Regions from separate parts of the Methylobacterium sp. FW306-05-D genome, predicted to be linked through region 2. Evidence: predicted binding sites of a transcription regulator. Region 2 holds the regulator's gene; each other region holds the start of a gene.
What was found. The regulator LexA, encoded in region 2, represses DNA repair genes until DNA is damaged. The targets are predictions, from matches to a motif close to TGTTCNNNNTGTGTTCNG.
Positions count from the first base shown of each region.

Region 1 (5,435 bases), on a different contig from region 2:
GTCTTCCCATTAACCTGTGTTGATGCGAGCGTGTTCCTGGGCTTGCACAGTCGGATCGATTGAAGGGACACGGTGCTGTCCGTCCCGATTGGCTGAGAAGACACTGGATGACATCGCAATCAGAATCCGATGCACCAACCCGCCTCGCTCCCGAGAAAGCCCCCCCGCTCGCGCCGTCGATCCGAAGATCCCTCGGGCAGCACCTGCGCGATGCCTACGCCTCCCTGGACGACGGCCAGCCCGACCGCTTCGCCGTCCTGCTCGCCCGGCTCGAGGCCGTGCTCGCCGCCCGCGGCGAGAGCCTCACGGCGGAGGTCCGGCAGGGGCTCCGGGACCACGCGGCGGGCCTGCGCAAGTACGCCCTCTCGCTGACCCGCGACACCGCCCGCGCCGACGATCTCGTGCAGGACACCATGCTGCGGGCCTGGATGTACCGCGAGAGCTTCACGCCCGGGACCAACGTCTGCGGCTGGCTGACCATCATCATGCGCAACACCTTCTATTCCGGCCAGCGCAAGCGGGTGCACGAGGTGGAGGACGGCGACGGCAGCTATGCCGCGCAGCTGGTGACGCTGCCGGCGCAGGGCGCGGTCCTCGACCTCGAGGACGTCAACGCCGCCATCGGGCGCCTGTCGACGACCCTGCGCCAGGCCCTGACGCTCGTGGCCATCGACAACCTGACCTATGACGAGGCCGCCGCCGTGATGGGCTGCAAGATCGGCACGGTGAAGAGCCGCGTCTGGCGCGCCCGCGAGAGTCTCGCCGCGCTCGTGGGCTACTCCGCCGACGAGATCGGGCCGGACCGCCTGGCCAATTCGGTGCTCAGCGACATGAGCCTCCGGCCCCGGGCCTGAGGCGCCTACAGCAGCGTCCCGCGCAGGATCAGCATCGCCACCGAGAAGTAGATGACCAGCCCCGTGACGTCGACGAGGGTGGCGACGAAGGGGGCCGACGCGGTGGCGGGGTCGAAGCCGAGGCGCTGCAGCAGGAACGGCAGCATCGAGCCGGTGAGCGAGCCGAAGGTGACGATGCCGACGAGGGCCGCCCCCACGGTCGCCGCCACCAGCATCCAGTGCTCGCCGTAATCGTAGAGCCCGATCTTCTGCCAGACCACGATCCGGACGATGCCGATCGCGCCCAGGATCGTGCCGAGCACGAGGCCGGTGGGCAACTCGCGCAGGGCGACCCGCCACCAGTCGCGCAGGCGCACTTCGTGCAGCGCCAGGGCGCGGATGAGGAGCGAGGTGGCCTGGCTGCCGGAATTGCCGCCCGAGCTCATGATCAGCGGGATGAACAGCGTCAGCACGATGGCCTTCTCGAGTTCGCCCTCGAAGCCCTGCATGGCGGTGGCGGTCATCATCTCGCCGAGGAACAGCGCGCAGAGCCAGCCCGCCCGCTTCCGGATCATCGTGCCGAAGCCGATATCCATGTAGGGCTCGGGCAGCGCCTCCATGCCGCCGAAGCGCTGCACGTCCTGCGTCTGCTTCTCCACCATGGCGTCGATCATGTCGTCCACCGTGACGATGCCGATGACGTGGCCGACCGCATCGATGACAGGGAGCGCCAGGAGGTCGTATTTCGAGATCAGGCGAGCGGCCTCCTCGCGGCTGGCCGTGGGCGAGACCGCCAGCGGCCGCCGGTTCGGCGCCACCGAGAGCACGTTGTCGCCCGGATTGCCCGAGATCAGCCGGCGCAGGGGCACCGCCTTGGTCAGGGCCCGGGTGCGCGGGTCGAGGACGAAGATCGCGTAGATGGTCTCGCGGGTCTTCTCCACCTGGCGGACGTGGTCGAGGGTCTGCTGGACCGTCCAGTTGCCCGGCACCGCGACGAACTCCGTGGTCATCAGCGAGCCGACGGTCTCCTCCCCGTAGGTGCTCAGCCGGTCGACGGCGCCGCGGGTCTCGGCGTCGAGGCGGGCGCGCAGGTCCGAGCGGCCGGGCTCCTCGATCTCGCGGAACAGGTCGGTGATGCGGTCGGCCGACATGCCCGACAGGTAGGAGGCGACCCGGTCGCGGGGCAGCATCTCGATGATGTCGGCGGCACAGTCGAGCTCGGGCTGGTCGAGCACCTCGATCGCCCGCTCCACCGGCAGGCCGAGCAGGATGGCGGCGGCGACCTCGGGCGCCTCGTCGTTCAGGGCCTCGACGATGTCGGGCGCGCGCTCGTCCGACAGCCGGGCGGCGAGCACCGCCGGATCGATGCCGGTCGGGAAGGAAGCGATCTCGTTCATGGGCTCACCTCGCAGGGCGCGCGATCCGGCCGTGGAGCCGTCCCGCATCGGGCCGCCGGGGCCCGGTCAGCGGGGCGTCAGGCGGCGGGAGCGGAGGCGGCCGCGCACGGCGCGGGCGATCGGTCTGGATTGTCGCTGGGCATCGGAATCGTCGAGAGGGAGCCGAGGCGCGCGCGGCGCGGTGAGTCGTGACTCCCGCGCAGGCCCGGTCGGCGGCGCGTCAGTGCGCCTCCCCTCCCCGGGGCGTCAAGCCGAAAACCGGCGGCGCCGAATCTTTCCGCCTCGACCGTGGTCCGGCCGCCCGGGGACCCGGTCCGGCGCCGGCGCGCCCGGACTCGCGAAGCCTGAAGATCGGCATCATATCTCTCGCTTTGCCCTCCCGCAGGCCGGATCGCGCCGGCACCCGGCTGCAGGATCGGCATTTTCCCGCGATCCTATGAGAAATATAAGTGTAGCGCCCACTTGTGTTGTGCCCAACACAACGGCATATCAAGGGCGTCGAACACGAAGGAGTTTCCCATGAAGTGGTCCGCCCCCGTCGTCCAGGAAATCTGCGTCGGCATGGAAGTCACCAGCTACGAGTCCGCCGAGATCGATCCCTTCAACTAAGGTCCGACCTTAGTTCGCAGACGGATCGAACCCGACCGGGTTCGGCTTTCACCCCACACAACCAACCAGGAGAGACGTCATGAAGTGGTCTGCCCCCATCGTCCAGGAAATCTGCGTCGGCATGGAAGTCACCAGCTACGAGTCCGCCGAGATCGATCCCTTCAACTAAGGGCGATCGCGGGTCCCGCCTGCGGGACCCGCTGATCCGAGGGGGCGCTGTCCGAGAGGGCGGCGCCCCTTTCGTTTGTTCGGGTCACAATCCGAGGCCGAGCTGGCGCGGCTCCGGGGCGGGGCCGTGCTCCAGGGCCGAGAGCGAGACCCCGAGGAGGCGCACGCTGCGCCGCAGGGGGAACAGGTCGCGCAGGAGGGCGAGCACGGTCTCCTCCAGGGCGGCGCGGTCCGGCACGAAGCCGGGCAGCGAGCGGGCCCGGGTGATCTGCTCGAAATCCGCGAACTTGACCTTCAGCGTCACCGTGCGGGCCCGGACCTCCCTGGCGGCGGCCGCATTCCAGACCTTGTCGAGGATCGGCGCCAGCCGCCCCGCGAGCACCGCGTAGTCCGCCGAGTCCTCCGAGAAGGTGTTCTCGGCCCCGATGGATTTCCGGATCCGGTTGACCCGGACCGGACGGGCATCGATGCCCCGCGACACCCCGTAGTAATACGGCGCCGAGGCGCCAAAGCGCGCCGTCAGCCCCTCGAGGCTGAGGGCCCTCAGGTCGCGTCCGGTGAGGATTCCGAGCGCCTTCATCCGCGCCTCGGTGACCGGGCCGATGCCGTGGAAGCGTCCGATCGGCAGGTCCTCGACGAAGGCCGGCCCCATGGCGGGGGTGATGACGAACAGGGCGTCGGGCTTGCGGAAGTCGGACGCCACCTTGGCCAGGAACTTGTTGTAGGACACGCCCGCCGAGGCCACGAGCCCGGTCTGCGCGCGGATCGAGGCCCGGATCGCGCGGGCCACCGCGGTGGCGGTCGGCAGCCCCTGGCGGTTCTCCGTCACGTCGAGATAGGCCTCGTCGAGGGCGACGGGCTCGATCAGGTCGGTGTGCTCGGCGAAGACCGCCCGGATCTGCTCCGAGATCGCCCGGTAGACCTCGAAGCGCGGCTTGACGAAGACGAGGTCGGGGCAGAGCCGGCGCGCCGTCACCGAGGGCATGGCCGAGCGCACGCCGAAGGCCCGCGCCTCGTAGCTCGCCGCCGCGACCACACCGCGCTCGCGCGAGCCGCCCACCGCCACCGGCCGGCCGCGCAGGGCGGGATCGTCGCGCTGCTCCACGGAGGCGTAGAAGGCGTCCATGTCGATGTGGATGATCTTGCGGATCGCGCCCGCGTCGTCCGGGTCCATCGCGGACGCCCCTCCCGATCGGTTTGTCGGCCCGTGTTCGTGGTCTGTTCGCAGATTCCCGGTCCGGCCGCGGGAATCAAGCCCGGCTTCCCCGCGATCCACCGCCGAACCGACGCCGGGCGCGCCGGGGCTCGCCGCGGAGGCGGGCGTGCCGCATAAGGGCGCCGAGACGCTGCGACAGACGACACGCGACGCCCGCGCTGCGCGACCCGCCCGAGGACAGGCCCTTGAAGATCACCCAGATCACCCATCACGATCTCGACGGCTACGGCGCCTCCACGGTGGCCGGCCAGTTCGCCGACATCGCCCGGATCGTGCACGTCCCGCGCTACTCCGATGTCGGGCCGGTGGTCGAGACCGAGCTGAAGCGCCTCGGAAAGACCGCGGCGCCCGAGATGATCCTGATGACCGATCTCGGTCTCGAGGCGGTCGCGGTGACCTTCATCCGCAACTTCGCCGCCCTCAACCGCCGCCGCGAGCCGGAGGCGCGCCACCGCCTCGTGGTGCTCGACCACCACGCCTCCTCGGTGGACCAGCTGCGCGACCAGGGCCTGGCGCCCCAGGCCGATCCGGACGTGCCGGGCCTCCTGCGCTTCGACCTCGAGGACCCGAACGTCGTCGTGCTCATCGACGAGGCCCGCTGCGCCACGCGCATGGCCTACGAGCACCGGACGCTCTACGCGACCCGCGCGGCCGGCGAGGACCCGATCCTCGGCGCCCTGGTGACGGCGGTGGACGCGGTCGACCTCTGGCGCAAGGACCGGCCGGAATTCCGCAGCGGCCTGAGCCTCGACGAGATGTTCTGGGACAACGTCTCCAACCTCGTGCCGATCGGCCATCCCTGGCACGACCGCTTCGTCGGCGACCTCCTGCTCGGGGTGGCCCGCCTCCTCGGCGACGGCGCCTCCCCGGCCGTGATCGAGGGCCAGGTCCCGGCCCTGCGCAAGGCCATCCTCGACGCCTACCTCGCCGACGACGAGGGCGACGACCGCAGCCTCACCACCCGCATGCGCATCGCCCGGGTGCTCGCCCGCTCGGACCTGTTCCACCCCCTGTCGGACGGTACGCTGATGTCCTTCGGCCTCGATTCCGGCACCTTCCAGCGGGTCTCGGACCTGATCATGGAGAGCGGGCGGGCCAAGCGCGTCCTCAACGTGCAGCGGGCCGGGACGATGTCCTTCCGCTCCAACAACGAGACCGCGCTGGACGGGGCGCGGCGCTTCCGCGGCGGCGGCCACAAGGACGCGGCCGGCG
Region 1 covers NZ_JBYSXL010000018.1:51,589-57,023, forward strand. The annotation lists gene AC3WLN_RS09075 (sigma-70 family RNA polymerase sigma factor) at 108-854, shown strand; gene mgtE (magnesium transporter) at 860-2,230, opposite strand; gene pqqA (pyrroloquinoline quinone precursor peptide PqqA) at 2,750-2,839, shown strand; gene pqqA (pyrroloquinoline quinone precursor peptide PqqA) at 2,919-3,008, shown strand; gene dinB (DNA polymerase IV) at 3,093-4,181, opposite strand; gene AC3WLN_RS09100 (dimethylmenaquinone methyltransferase) at 4,409-5,435, shown strand, end outside.
Region 1: a site for LexA is predicted at 4,216-4,233, ahead of dinB (DNA polymerase IV). Genes of this name have one in related genera too.

Region 2 (5,435 bases):
GAGGCGGATCGACCGGCCCGGAACCGCGCGTGTAGCATGCGCGGAAGCAAGCGTTAAGAAATCGTCATGTTCCAAAGATCGCAGGGCGGATCGGCGGCTGCGGGGCGCGGGCTTGCGGGCAGCAGCCGAAGGAAGACGCGATGGTGCAGGCACGCGCGACGGCAGCGATGGGGCGTCTCACCCGCCGCTTCGCCGCGCGTCGGCCGGGCGCCGAGGTCGTCCTCGCCTGGCTCCGCGCGGGCTGGACGCGCGAGATCGAGCAGCGCCGGCTCTTCGCCTGGCTCGCGGTGGCGTTCGGCTGCGGCATCCTCGTCTTCTTCCTCGGGACACAGGGCACTCCGTCGCTGGTCGCGCCGCTCGTCGCCGCGGCGTTGCTGGCCGCGACGACTCCGTTCCTGGGGGATCGCCCCGTCGGACTCGCCCTGGTCCTCGCGGCCATTGCGGCGTTCCTCGGGTTCGCTGCGGCGACGGCACGGGTGCAGCGCGTGACCGGTCCGATCCTGGCCCGCACGACGATCGCCCCCCTTGTCGGCACCATTGAAGGCCTGGACGAGCGTGAAGAGGGTGCGCGCCTGATCATTCGGGTGGAGAGCTTCGGCACCCTAGGGGCCGAACTCCGCCCGGCCCGGGTGCGCGTCTCCTATCGCAAGGCGAACACCCTGAAGCCGGGCGATCGTATCGCCGCGACGGCGCGCCTGCTCCCACCCCCGGAAGCGGCCCGGCCGGGTGGCTACGACTTCGCGCGCGACGCCTTCTTCCGCGAGATCGGCGCTGTCGGCTCCCTCGTCGGGAAGGTCGAGGTGCGTCCGGTGGCCGAGACGACCGATCGGCAGATCCGTCTCGCCGCCGCCGTCGATGCGGCACGGAATGCCCTGACACGCCAGATCACCGACGCCAATGGCGGACAGGCCGGGGCGGTCGCGGCGGCGTTGGTGACCGGCAAGCGGGGACTCATCAACGGGGAGACCAACGACATCCTGCGGGCCGCGGGCATCTACCACGTGGTCTCGATCTCGGGCCTGCACATGGTCTTGGCGGCCGGGGTGGTGTTCTGGCTCGTGCGGGCGCTGCTCGCCGTGGTGCCGTTCGCAGCGCTGCATTGGCCGATTAAGAAGATCGCGTCCGCCGTCGCCATGGTGGGCGTGACGGCCTATTGCGTGTTTTCCGGATGGGACATCGCCGCCGAACGGTCGCTGATCATGACCCTAGTCATGCTCGGCGCGATCCTGGTCGACCGGCCGGCCCTCAGCATGCGCAATCTGGCGATCGCCGCCCTGATCGCACTAGCCCGCGAACCGGAGGGCCTTCTCGGACCAAGCTTCCAGATGTCGTTCGGAGCGGTCGCCGGCCTGATCGCTTGCGCGCCATTGATCGCGGGGAGCGCCCTCGGTCGCGATGGCGCAGGCTGGCTGCCGCGCCTGTTCGCCCTCGTCACGACGGCGATCCTCGGGACCCTGGCAACGACGCTCGTGGCCCAGATCGCCACAGCCCCCTTCGCGACCTATCACTTCCAGACGGTGCAGCCCTTCGGACTCGTGGGCAACGCGCTCACCCTGCCGCTCGTCTCCCTGGCCGTGATGCCGTCGGCGGTCCTCGGCATTCTCGCCTATCCGTTCGCGCTGGATCAGCCGGTCTGGTGGGCGATGGGCCTCGCGGTCCGTGGTATGCTGACCATCTCGACCTGGATCGCGGGATTCGGGAACGCGGTTCTGGTGGTGCCAGCCTTCGGCGCCGGTCCCCTCGCGCTCATGGCCTCGGCGCTGATCATCCTGACCCTGCCGGCCTCGTCACTGCGCTGGCTCGGTCTCTGCCCGGCAGCAATCGGCGTCGTCCTCGCTACCTTTCCGGAGCGAAACGATATCTACATCGATCGCGAAGGGGCAGGCGGAGCCATCCGCGAGCGCAACGGGCAACTCGCGATCTTCGGCCGCCCACCGCCCTTCGTACTCGGCCAATGGCTCAAGGCCGACGGGGACGGACGCCGGGCGGAAGAGGTCAGTGCCTTCCGAGGCGCGCTGTGCGATGGCCTCGGCTGCACCCTGACCACGCCGGATGGACGCAGCCTTGCCCTCGTCAACGACAAACGGGCGCTTCCGGAAGATTGCGCACGCACCGAGATCCTGATCACTCGGCAAGCCGCGCCACCCGGCTGCGGCGCCGCGTTGATCCTTGATCGGCACTTCCTGACGGCGCACGGTGCGACGGCGATCCGCCTCGCCCGAGATGGACCCATCGTCACCACGGTCAAGCGTCCCGGCGACAGCGTGCCGTGGCGGGCGACACCGCCGAGGAAGGAGGACAACCTCTCGCCCCCTCAGGCAGACCCTTCACCGAATCGAAAGGCGCCCGAGCGCGAGCTTCTGGACTCCGATCCGCCCGGCGACGAACCGAGCGACGGGATTCTTCAGTAACGACGAACGAGGCTGACCAGACGCCCCTGGATCTGGACCCGGTCCGGCCCGAGCACGCGCGTCTCATAGGCCGGGTTCGCCGCTTCGAGGGCGATGGAGGAGCCGCGTCGGCGCAGGCGCTTCAGGGTCGCCTCCTCATCGTCGATCAGAGCCACGATGATGTCGCCCGTATTGGCCGTGTCCTGCTTGCGGATGACCACGAGATCGCCGTCCAGTATGCCCGCCTCGATCATCGAATCGCCGCGCACCTCGAGGGCGTAGTGCTCGCCACCAGCCAGGAAATCCGGTGACATCGTCACCGAGTGGCTCTGCTCCTGAATGGCGGAGATGGGCGTACCGGCCGCGATCCGGCCCATCACCGGGATGGTCACCGCACGCCCGCTCTCGTCGGTGGCCTGCGTCGTCGGCAGGCGGGAGACCGCGGCACCGGCCGGCAGACCCTTGCCCTTGCCGCCCTCGACCACGCTCGGCGTGAAGCGGCGGACCTCGGGTGTAGGAGCGACACGCGGGGCACCGGCGCTCCCACCGAGGCTCTCCGGCATCCGGATGACTTCGATGGCCCTTGCCCGGTTCGGGAGACGACGCAGAAAGCCGCGCTCCTCCAGCGCCGTGATCAACCGATGGATGCCAGACTTCGACTTGAGGTCGAGAGCGTCCTTCATTTCGTCGAAGGAGGGGGGAACGCCGCTCTCGCGCATCCGGAGCTGGATGAACTGGAGCAGGTCCAGCTGCTTACGCGTCAACATGCGGGACACTCTTCGTTGGCGCCGGGGATCGCGGCGAGCGGCATCAGAAACAAAACACGAACACGTTAAACGTTCCGTAAGTGTTCTGCAAGGGTTCCTGCCGAAAGCGCGGGTAGCCCGACGATTGTTCCGGCGAGGACGGGTTTCGCGGACGCCGCCGACCGCCATTTTGAGGGGATCGCTCAGGGTGAATGAGCGCCGTCGAGATCGAATCGAGGTCGGCGCGGTCCAGGCGAACGGAACGCGAAGTCCGCTATCGTTTCCCGCTGCGTTCCGCCTTCGATGCGGCGTCGGTTCCGGAATCGGTGGGACCGCGGGGGTCCTGCCAGAAGGTATCGAACAGCCGCTGCATGGCGCGTGCGTTCTCCTGCTGTACCTCGAGGCCCGTCTGGAACATCTGCTGCATCAGGTCGAAGGGGGCATCCGAGGCCGCCTTGTCCGGCACGGCGGGCGTGGGAGCCGTGAGCCGGGGCTGCGCAGGGCGCGACCGCGCCTGAGGAGCGGGCGGTGTCGGGCTGGTCGCGTTGCCGCCGGACTTCAGGAAAGCCTCCATCATCTGCGACCAGGCATTGGGGGCGAAGCCGAACGGGTTCGCCTCGGCGCGCGGGGCCGGCGCAGGCGATGGAGTCTGATTGATCATCACGTGGACGATTCCGGCCACCACCATGCCGGCCATGACGGGCAGCATCTGCTTTAGGGCCGGCATCGCCACGCCGCTGACTGTCGCGGCCTGCTGCAGCACCGCCTGGCTGAGATGCGTCGACCCGAACAGCTGCTTGACCAGCATGTCCATCGGCGGCGTCGCGCTCGGTGCCGGGGACGCGGTCGGACCGACGAGGTTGAATAGGTGGGCGAAGCCTGTCGGATCGTGGGCGACGTTGCGCTGCAACCCCATGGTCAGGGCCGGCAGCAGCGCCTCCATCGCGCGCAGGCTCTGTTCCGGCGAGAGCCCAAATTGCCGTCCGAATCCCTGCGCGTTGGCGCCCGCCTGCGCCTGGAGGATGTCGAACAGATTGAACATGGCGGCCTCGCGGACGAACAGCGGTTTTCCCGGTTATCGACCCGGGTGTACCGCGCGAAGTCTGTCGCATCCGATGAGCACTGACCAGCCCGAGTGCCTCACGGCTGCCCGATTCCACGCCGAGGCCCGGCGGCATCAACCTGTTTCTTGCCCAGGACACGCCGATGCGCTTCCCCGCGCCCCTGATCGAGGGCCGTCTCGTGCGGCGCTACAAGCGGTTCCTCGCCGATCTGGAGTTGGCCGACGGGACCCTCGTGACGGCTCACTGCCCCAATCCCGGAGCGATGCTGGGTCTCGCCGTTCCGGGCGCACGAGCCCTTCTGTCCGAGGCGCGGAGCCCGACCCGCAAGCTCGCCTATTCCTGGGAGCTGGTTGAGGCAAACCTGCCGGGCGGCCGGCAATGGGTGGGCATCAACACGATGCGACCGAACGCTCTGGTGGCGGAAGCCTTCGCCGACACCACCCTACCGGCGCTGGCAGGCTATTCGGGTCTCCGTCCGGAAGTCCGCTACGCACAGGCGAGCCGGGTCGATTTCTTCGCCACAGGCGAGGGGATGCCCCCCTGTCATGTCGAGGTGAAGAACTGCCACCTGATGCGAAGCCCGGGCCTCGCGGAATTTCCCGATTGCGTCGCCGCCCGCAGCGCTCGCCACATGGCGGACCTCGCCGGCGTCGTGGGAGCCGGCGGCCGCGCCATGGTTGTGATCGTGGTCCAGATGTGGGCGGAGCGGTTCGACGCGGCACGGGACCTAGACCCCGCCTTCGACCGGGCGTTCCAGGCCGCCCGATCGGCCGGTGTCGCGGTGCATGCCTATCGCTGCCGGATCGATCCCCAGGGGATCACCCTCGCGGATGCCATTCCGGTCCTGTAGCGCGCCCTCGTCAGGCGGCGCGCTCGAAGATCAGGTTCAAGCGCGTCCGGGCGATCCGGCGATAGCCGTGCTGCTCCAAGAGGGCGGGCAGGTCGATCTGCCACTGATCGGTGCCATTTTCGACGATCAGCAGCAGCGGGTGGAGCGCGGCGGGAGCGGCCCGCAGGAACGGCTCCAGGATCAGGTCCTCGGCCCCCTCGACGTCGAGCTTCATCGCGTCGATGCGCTCGATGCCCTCACCGCGGGCGAGATCGAACAGGGGCACCGCCGGCACACGGATCTGTGCCCCTTCGTTCGTTCCGACGATCTTCAGGCTCGATTCGCCCCGGTTGCGGGGATCGACGAACAGCGTGAGTTCACCGGCCTTGTCGGCGACGGCGCAGGC
Region 2 covers NZ_JBYSXL010000005.1:50,762-56,196, forward strand. The annotation lists gene AC3WLN_RS03645 (ComEC/Rec2 family competence protein) at 141-2,411, shown strand; gene lexA (transcriptional repressor LexA) at 2,405-3,157, opposite strand; gene AC3WLN_RS03655 (DUF937 domain-containing protein) at 3,411-4,178, opposite strand; gene sfsA (DNA/RNA nuclease SfsA) at 4,343-5,050, shown strand; gene AC3WLN_RS03665 (FkbM family methyltransferase) at 5,061-5,435, opposite strand, start outside.

Region 3 (5,435 bases), on a different contig from region 2:
TGGCCGCGACGGCGGCCCACACCGACAGGGTCTTGCCGAGGCCGGTCGTGTCGCCGAGCAGGAATCCCGTCCGGCCGGCGCGACGCGCGGCCAGGATCGCGTCGCGGGCCGAACGCTGATGCGGACGTGGAACGAGGGTCTCGGCGCTGACCATCAGGCAGCGGAGCCGACGACGCGCCGGGCGACGGATTTTATTCTCTTCGCGGCTCTGCGCGCATGCTCACGAAGTCTTGGAATGGCCCTCACCATCTTTTGAAAACCTTGGAACTGTTGAGGTTGTGCTTTTGTTAAGGGGTCATCTCGGCGCGCAGTCGGGCGCCTCACTCGGAGACATCAATGCCGACGATCCCGCTCTCCGCAGCCTCGCGCGCTGTGATCGCCCCCGCTTTCGGACTGATGATGCTCACGCTGCCGGCGAGCGCCCAGAGCGCCGAGGGCAGCCTGTTCGACCTGCTCTTTGCGCCCGCACGGCCGGTGCAGCAAGTGGCGCCCGCGCCCATGCAGGACCCCGGCTTCGACTACCAGCAGGCTCGTCGGTCGATCCGGAAGGCCGCGCGCCAGCGTCCCAAGATCCGCTACGCCGCGCTTCCGAAATCCGAGCCCCTCCAGATCAAGGTCACGGACCGGCAGACGCCTCTCAATCTGAAGGCCGGTCCGGCGGCGGCCTTCCTGAAGGACGAGACGCTTCGCCCCGGCGACATCGTGGTGTTGAAGGAGGGCGCGAAGGTCTTCGTCGGCCGGCCCGACGACCGGCACACCGCCCGCGACTTCGAGAGCATCGGCCGTTCCGACTTCGTCGACCGCCGCACGCGGAGCCAGCTCGCCGCAATGATGCTGCCGGTCGGCGCCGTGCCGGCCGATCAAGCCCGCAAGATGATGGCGCAGGCCCGCAAGGTGATGCCGGCTGGCGTCGATCCGACGGTGAAGCCGGAGCTGACGGCGATGCGCGTCATCAACCCCTGGACGACCAACCCGTAATCGGGATCAGGCGGCCCGGACCGTGACCAGGAAGCCGTCGACTTCCTGGCGCAGGGCCGCGGCCTGGCGGGCGAGGTCGCTCGCCGCGCTGAGCACCTGGGCCGAACCGTTGCGGGCGGCGTCCGCCGCCTCGCGGACCCCGACGATGTGCCCGGACACCGCCCGTGTTCCATCCGAGGTGAGGACGGTGTTGCGGGCGATCTCCTGGGTGGCCGCCTCCTGCTGATCCACGGCGGCCGAGATGTCGCCCGAGATCCGGCCGAGCCGTCGGATGACCTCCATGATCCCGCCGATCGCCGTCACGGAGGCGTCCGTGGACTGCGAAATCTCCGCGACCTTCGCGCCGATCTCCTCGGTGGCCTTGGCGGTCTGGGTCGCGAGACTCTTCACCTCCGCCGCGACGACCGCGAATCCGCGCCCCGCCTCGCCGGCGCGCGCCGCCTCGATCGTGGCGTTGAGGGCGAGCAGGTTGGTCTGTGCCGCGATGCTGGTGATCAGTCCGACGATCTCGCCGATGCTGCTCGCCGCCTGCGCCAGACGGTTCACATCCTCGGCCATCCGGCCCGCATCGCGTTCGGCCTCGCTCGCCACGGCCGTCGAAGCTTCGACCCGATCGCCGATCTCGCGCACCGAGGCGCTGAGTTCCTCGGTGGCCGCCGCCACGGTATCGGCCGTGGCCGCGGTCTCGGCGGAGGCGGCCGCCACCGATCCGCTCAGGGACGCGGTGTCGCTCGCGGCCTGGGTCAGGGCGTAGGCCGCCGTCTCGAGCTGGCTCGACGCGGCCGAGACCGCCTCGACGATGCCGCTGGCCCGGGCCTCGAAGCGGTCGGCCAGAGCCACCATCTCGGCGCGCCGGGCGGCCGCGGCATGCGCGTCGAGGTGATCGGCCTCGGCGGCGATGCGCCGGCGCTCGGTCACGCTGGCCTGGAAATCCACGGCCGCTGCCGCGATGGCGCGAACCTCGCGGGCGCCGTTCTGCGGGATCGTGCCGGCGTCCTCGCCGCGGCCGATGGCGGTGAGCGCCGCGGCGATCCGGGTGAGCGGACGGGCGATGGCCGTGCCGAAGGCGAAGGCCAACCCGCAGGAGAGGAGCAGGGTCGCCAAACCGACGGCCATCCAGACCATCACGCTCCGTTCGGCCTCGGCCCGGGCGGAACCGGCGGCCGCGCCGAGATCGGCGGTGAGCCGGTCCTCGATGGATTTCAACTGGTCGATGCGCTGGGTCGCGAGGGCGAACCAGGCCGGCGCGTCGGTGAAGGCGAGCGCGGTGCCGGGGGGCGTGTCGAGAACCAGGCGGCGCAGGCGATCGACCTCCCGGGCCGCCGGCGCGGCCTTGCCGGCGTCGAGCAGGGCGGCCTGCGCAGGCTCGGCGCCGAGGCGGAACAGTGATTCGTAGGTGGCTTGGCCGGCACTGAGACCCGCGAGGCGTTCGTGGCCCGCGAGATCGATCCGGCCGGCCCCGAAGATCGCCGAGGCGGCGGCCCGCTCCTGGCCCGCCAGCTCCTTCAGGGCGAGGAAGGACGAGTAGGAGGCGATGCGGCCGGCGAGGTCGGCGCTGGCAGCCACCTGAGAGACCTCTCGCACGAGGTCGAGGGCATTGGCGATGATGCCCGAATAGAGCGCCATGTTCTGGGCCGGCGTCAGGCCGAGGCTATCCACCGCGATGCGATGCGGGCCGATTCCGGCGAGCTGCTCCGTCAGGACATCTTTGCGGCGGGCGACGCCGGCGCCGTAGGCGACGAAGTCCAGGCCGGCGCTGCTCTCGTCTAGGGCCTTGCGGGCGGCATCGGTGCGCAGGCGCTGGGCGTCGAGTTCGGAGCGGAACTGGGTTCCCTTGGCACCGAGATAGAGGCTTGAGGCCCCGCGCTCGCGCTGCGCTTCGTGGACGACGGCGCTGATGCGGCCTGCCATGCCCACCAGATCCTGCACGTGCACCATCCGGGTGCGAGCATTCAACCGCTCCGTGACGGCAAGTCCGACGACCATCGCGAAGGCGAGGCATGGCGCGAGGGCAACCAGAAGAATGCGGACGCGAAGCGAAGCGAACAAACCGACGAACATGGAGTGAAACCTGATGAGAAATTCTGCGCCACTGTCCAGAAGGCCGGTAAAAGTTGTGTTGCACGATGATCTTTTGCTCTAAAATTTCATCACCCGTCACATTTTTTAGGCAGAACCGAAGCGAAGACTTGGCTCAAGCGAGGTGTCGTTTGCGCCGATTCGCGTTCTGGGGGAGAGGCCTAGGTCTCCGCCCGGCGTCCGGAGCAGGCGGGCCTGATGGCCGGCTCCGGTCGCCATGGTCGATCGGAGCCGCCACGGCCGGTGCGAAGTCCGCAGGGGATCGGCTCTCGTCCCGAATAGGCGGGTCGGTTCCGCTGCTCGAAAGTCCCGCGATATTGTCCGCGTACGCTTTTTGTTCTAGCTGAGGGGCCGATATGCATGGCGCGCGCCTTGCCCGACGCGATGTTGCGCCCGACATGCCGCGAGGGCTCCGGTCGAGTCCTGCCGAGTTCCGCGCCGCAGACGTTCCCGAAGAGACCTCATGGCCAAAGCCAAAGCCGCCGCCAAGAAATCGCAAGCCGAGGCCGAGCGGGTCGAAGCGAAGATCGAGGCCCTGTTCGAGGGCGCGCGCGACCAGCGGGTGATCTCGGTCCGCGGTGCCCGGGAGCACAATCTCAAGAACATCGACCTGACGATCCCGCGCGATCGCCTCGTGGTCTTCACCGGGTTGTCCGGCTCCGGCAAGTCGTCGCTCGCCTTCGACACGATCTACGCGGAGGGTCAGCGCCGCTATGTCGAGTCGCTCTCGGCCTATGCGCGCCAGTTCCTGGAGATGATGTCGAAGCCCGATGTCGATCAGATCGACGGGCTCTCGCCGGCGATCTCCATCGAGCAGAAGACCACCTCCAAGAACCCGCGCTCGACGGTCGGCACCGTCACGGAGATCTACGACTACATGCGCCTGCTCTGGGCGCGGGTCGGCATCCCCTACTCGCCCGCCACCGGCTTGCCCATCGAGAGCCAGACGGTCAGCCAGATGGTGGACCGGGTCCTCGCCCTTCCGGAGAAGAGCCGCCTCTACCTCCTGGCCCCGGTCATCCGCGGCCGCAAGGGCGAGTACCGCAAGGAGATCGCCGAGTTCCAGAAGAAGGGCTTCCAGCGCCTGCGTATCGACGGCGAATACTATGCCATCGACGACGTCCCGAAGCTCGACAAGAAGCTGAAGCACGACATCGACGTGGTGGTGGATCGAATCGTGGTCCGGGCCGACATCGCCGCCCGGCTGGCCGATTCCTTCGAGACCGCCCTCGAACTCGCCGACGGCATCGCGCTGATCGAGTTCGCCGATACGCCGGAGGGCGAGGCGCCGCGTGAGGCCATCACCTTCTCGTCCCGCTTCGCCTGCCCCGTCTCCGGCTTCACCATCGCGGAGATCGAGCCCCGGCTGTTCTCGTTCAACAACCCCTTCGGCGCCTGCCCGACCTGCGGCGGCATCGGGCACGAGATGCGGATCGACCCCGAACTCGTGATCTCGGACGCCAAGCTCAGCCTGAAGCGCGGCGCGGTTGGCCCCTGGGCCAAGTCGACCTCGCCCTATTACGGCCAGACCCTCGATGCGCTGGCCCGGCATTATGGCTTCAAGACCACTGTCGCCTGGAAGGATCTGCCGGCCAAGGCGCGCGACGTGGTCCTGTACGGCACCGGCTCTGAGTCGGTACGCTTCGCCTACGACGACGGGATGCGGGCCTACGAGGTCAACAAGCCCTTCGAGGGCGTCGTCCCGAACCTGGAGCGGCGCTACAAGGAGACCGAGAGCGACACCTCGCGCGAGGAGATCGCGCGCTTCATGAGCGAGACGCCCTGCGCCACCTGCGGCGGCAAGCGCCTGAAGCTCGAGGCCCTTTCGGTCAAGGTCGCCATGCAGGATGTGGGCGAGATTACCGCCCTCCCGGTGCGGGACGCCCATGCCTGGTTCTCGGACCTGCCGGGCAGGCTCACGGAGAAGCAGAACGAGATCGCCTACCGGATCCTCAAGGAGATCCGTGACCGACTCACCTTCCTGATCGATGTCGGGCTCGAATACCTGACGCTGGCGCGGGGCTCCGGCTCGCTCTCGGGCGGTGAGAGCCAGCGCATCCGCCTCGCCTCGCAGATCGGCTCCGGCCTCACCGGCGTGCTCTACGTCCTCGACGAGCCGTCCATCGGGCTGCATCAGCGCGACAACGAGCGCCTGCTCGGCACGCTGAAGCGCCTGCGCGACCTCGGCAACTCCGTGATCGTCGTCGAGCACGACGAGGACGCGATCCTGCAGGCCGACTACGTCGTCGATGTCGGTCCCGGTGCCGGCATCCATGGCGGGCAGATCATCGCGCAGGGGACGCCGGAGGAGGTCCTGAAGAATCCGGCCTCGCTCACCGCCAAGTACCTCACCGGCGAGATGAGCGTCCGCGTCCCGA
Region 3 covers NZ_JBYSXL010000024.1:18,770-24,204, reverse strand. The annotation lists gene AC3WLN_RS10735 (DEAD/DEAH box helicase family protein) at 1-154, opposite strand, end outside; gene AC3WLN_RS10730 (hypothetical protein) at 337-978, shown strand; gene AC3WLN_RS10725 (methyl-accepting chemotaxis protein) at 985-2,964, opposite strand; gene AC3WLN_RS10720 (hypothetical protein) at 2,860-3,108, shown strand; gene uvrA (excinuclease ABC subunit UvrA) at 3,521-5,435, shown strand, end outside.
Region 3: a site for LexA is predicted at 3,382-3,399, ahead of uvrA (excinuclease ABC subunit UvrA). Genes of this name have one in related genera too.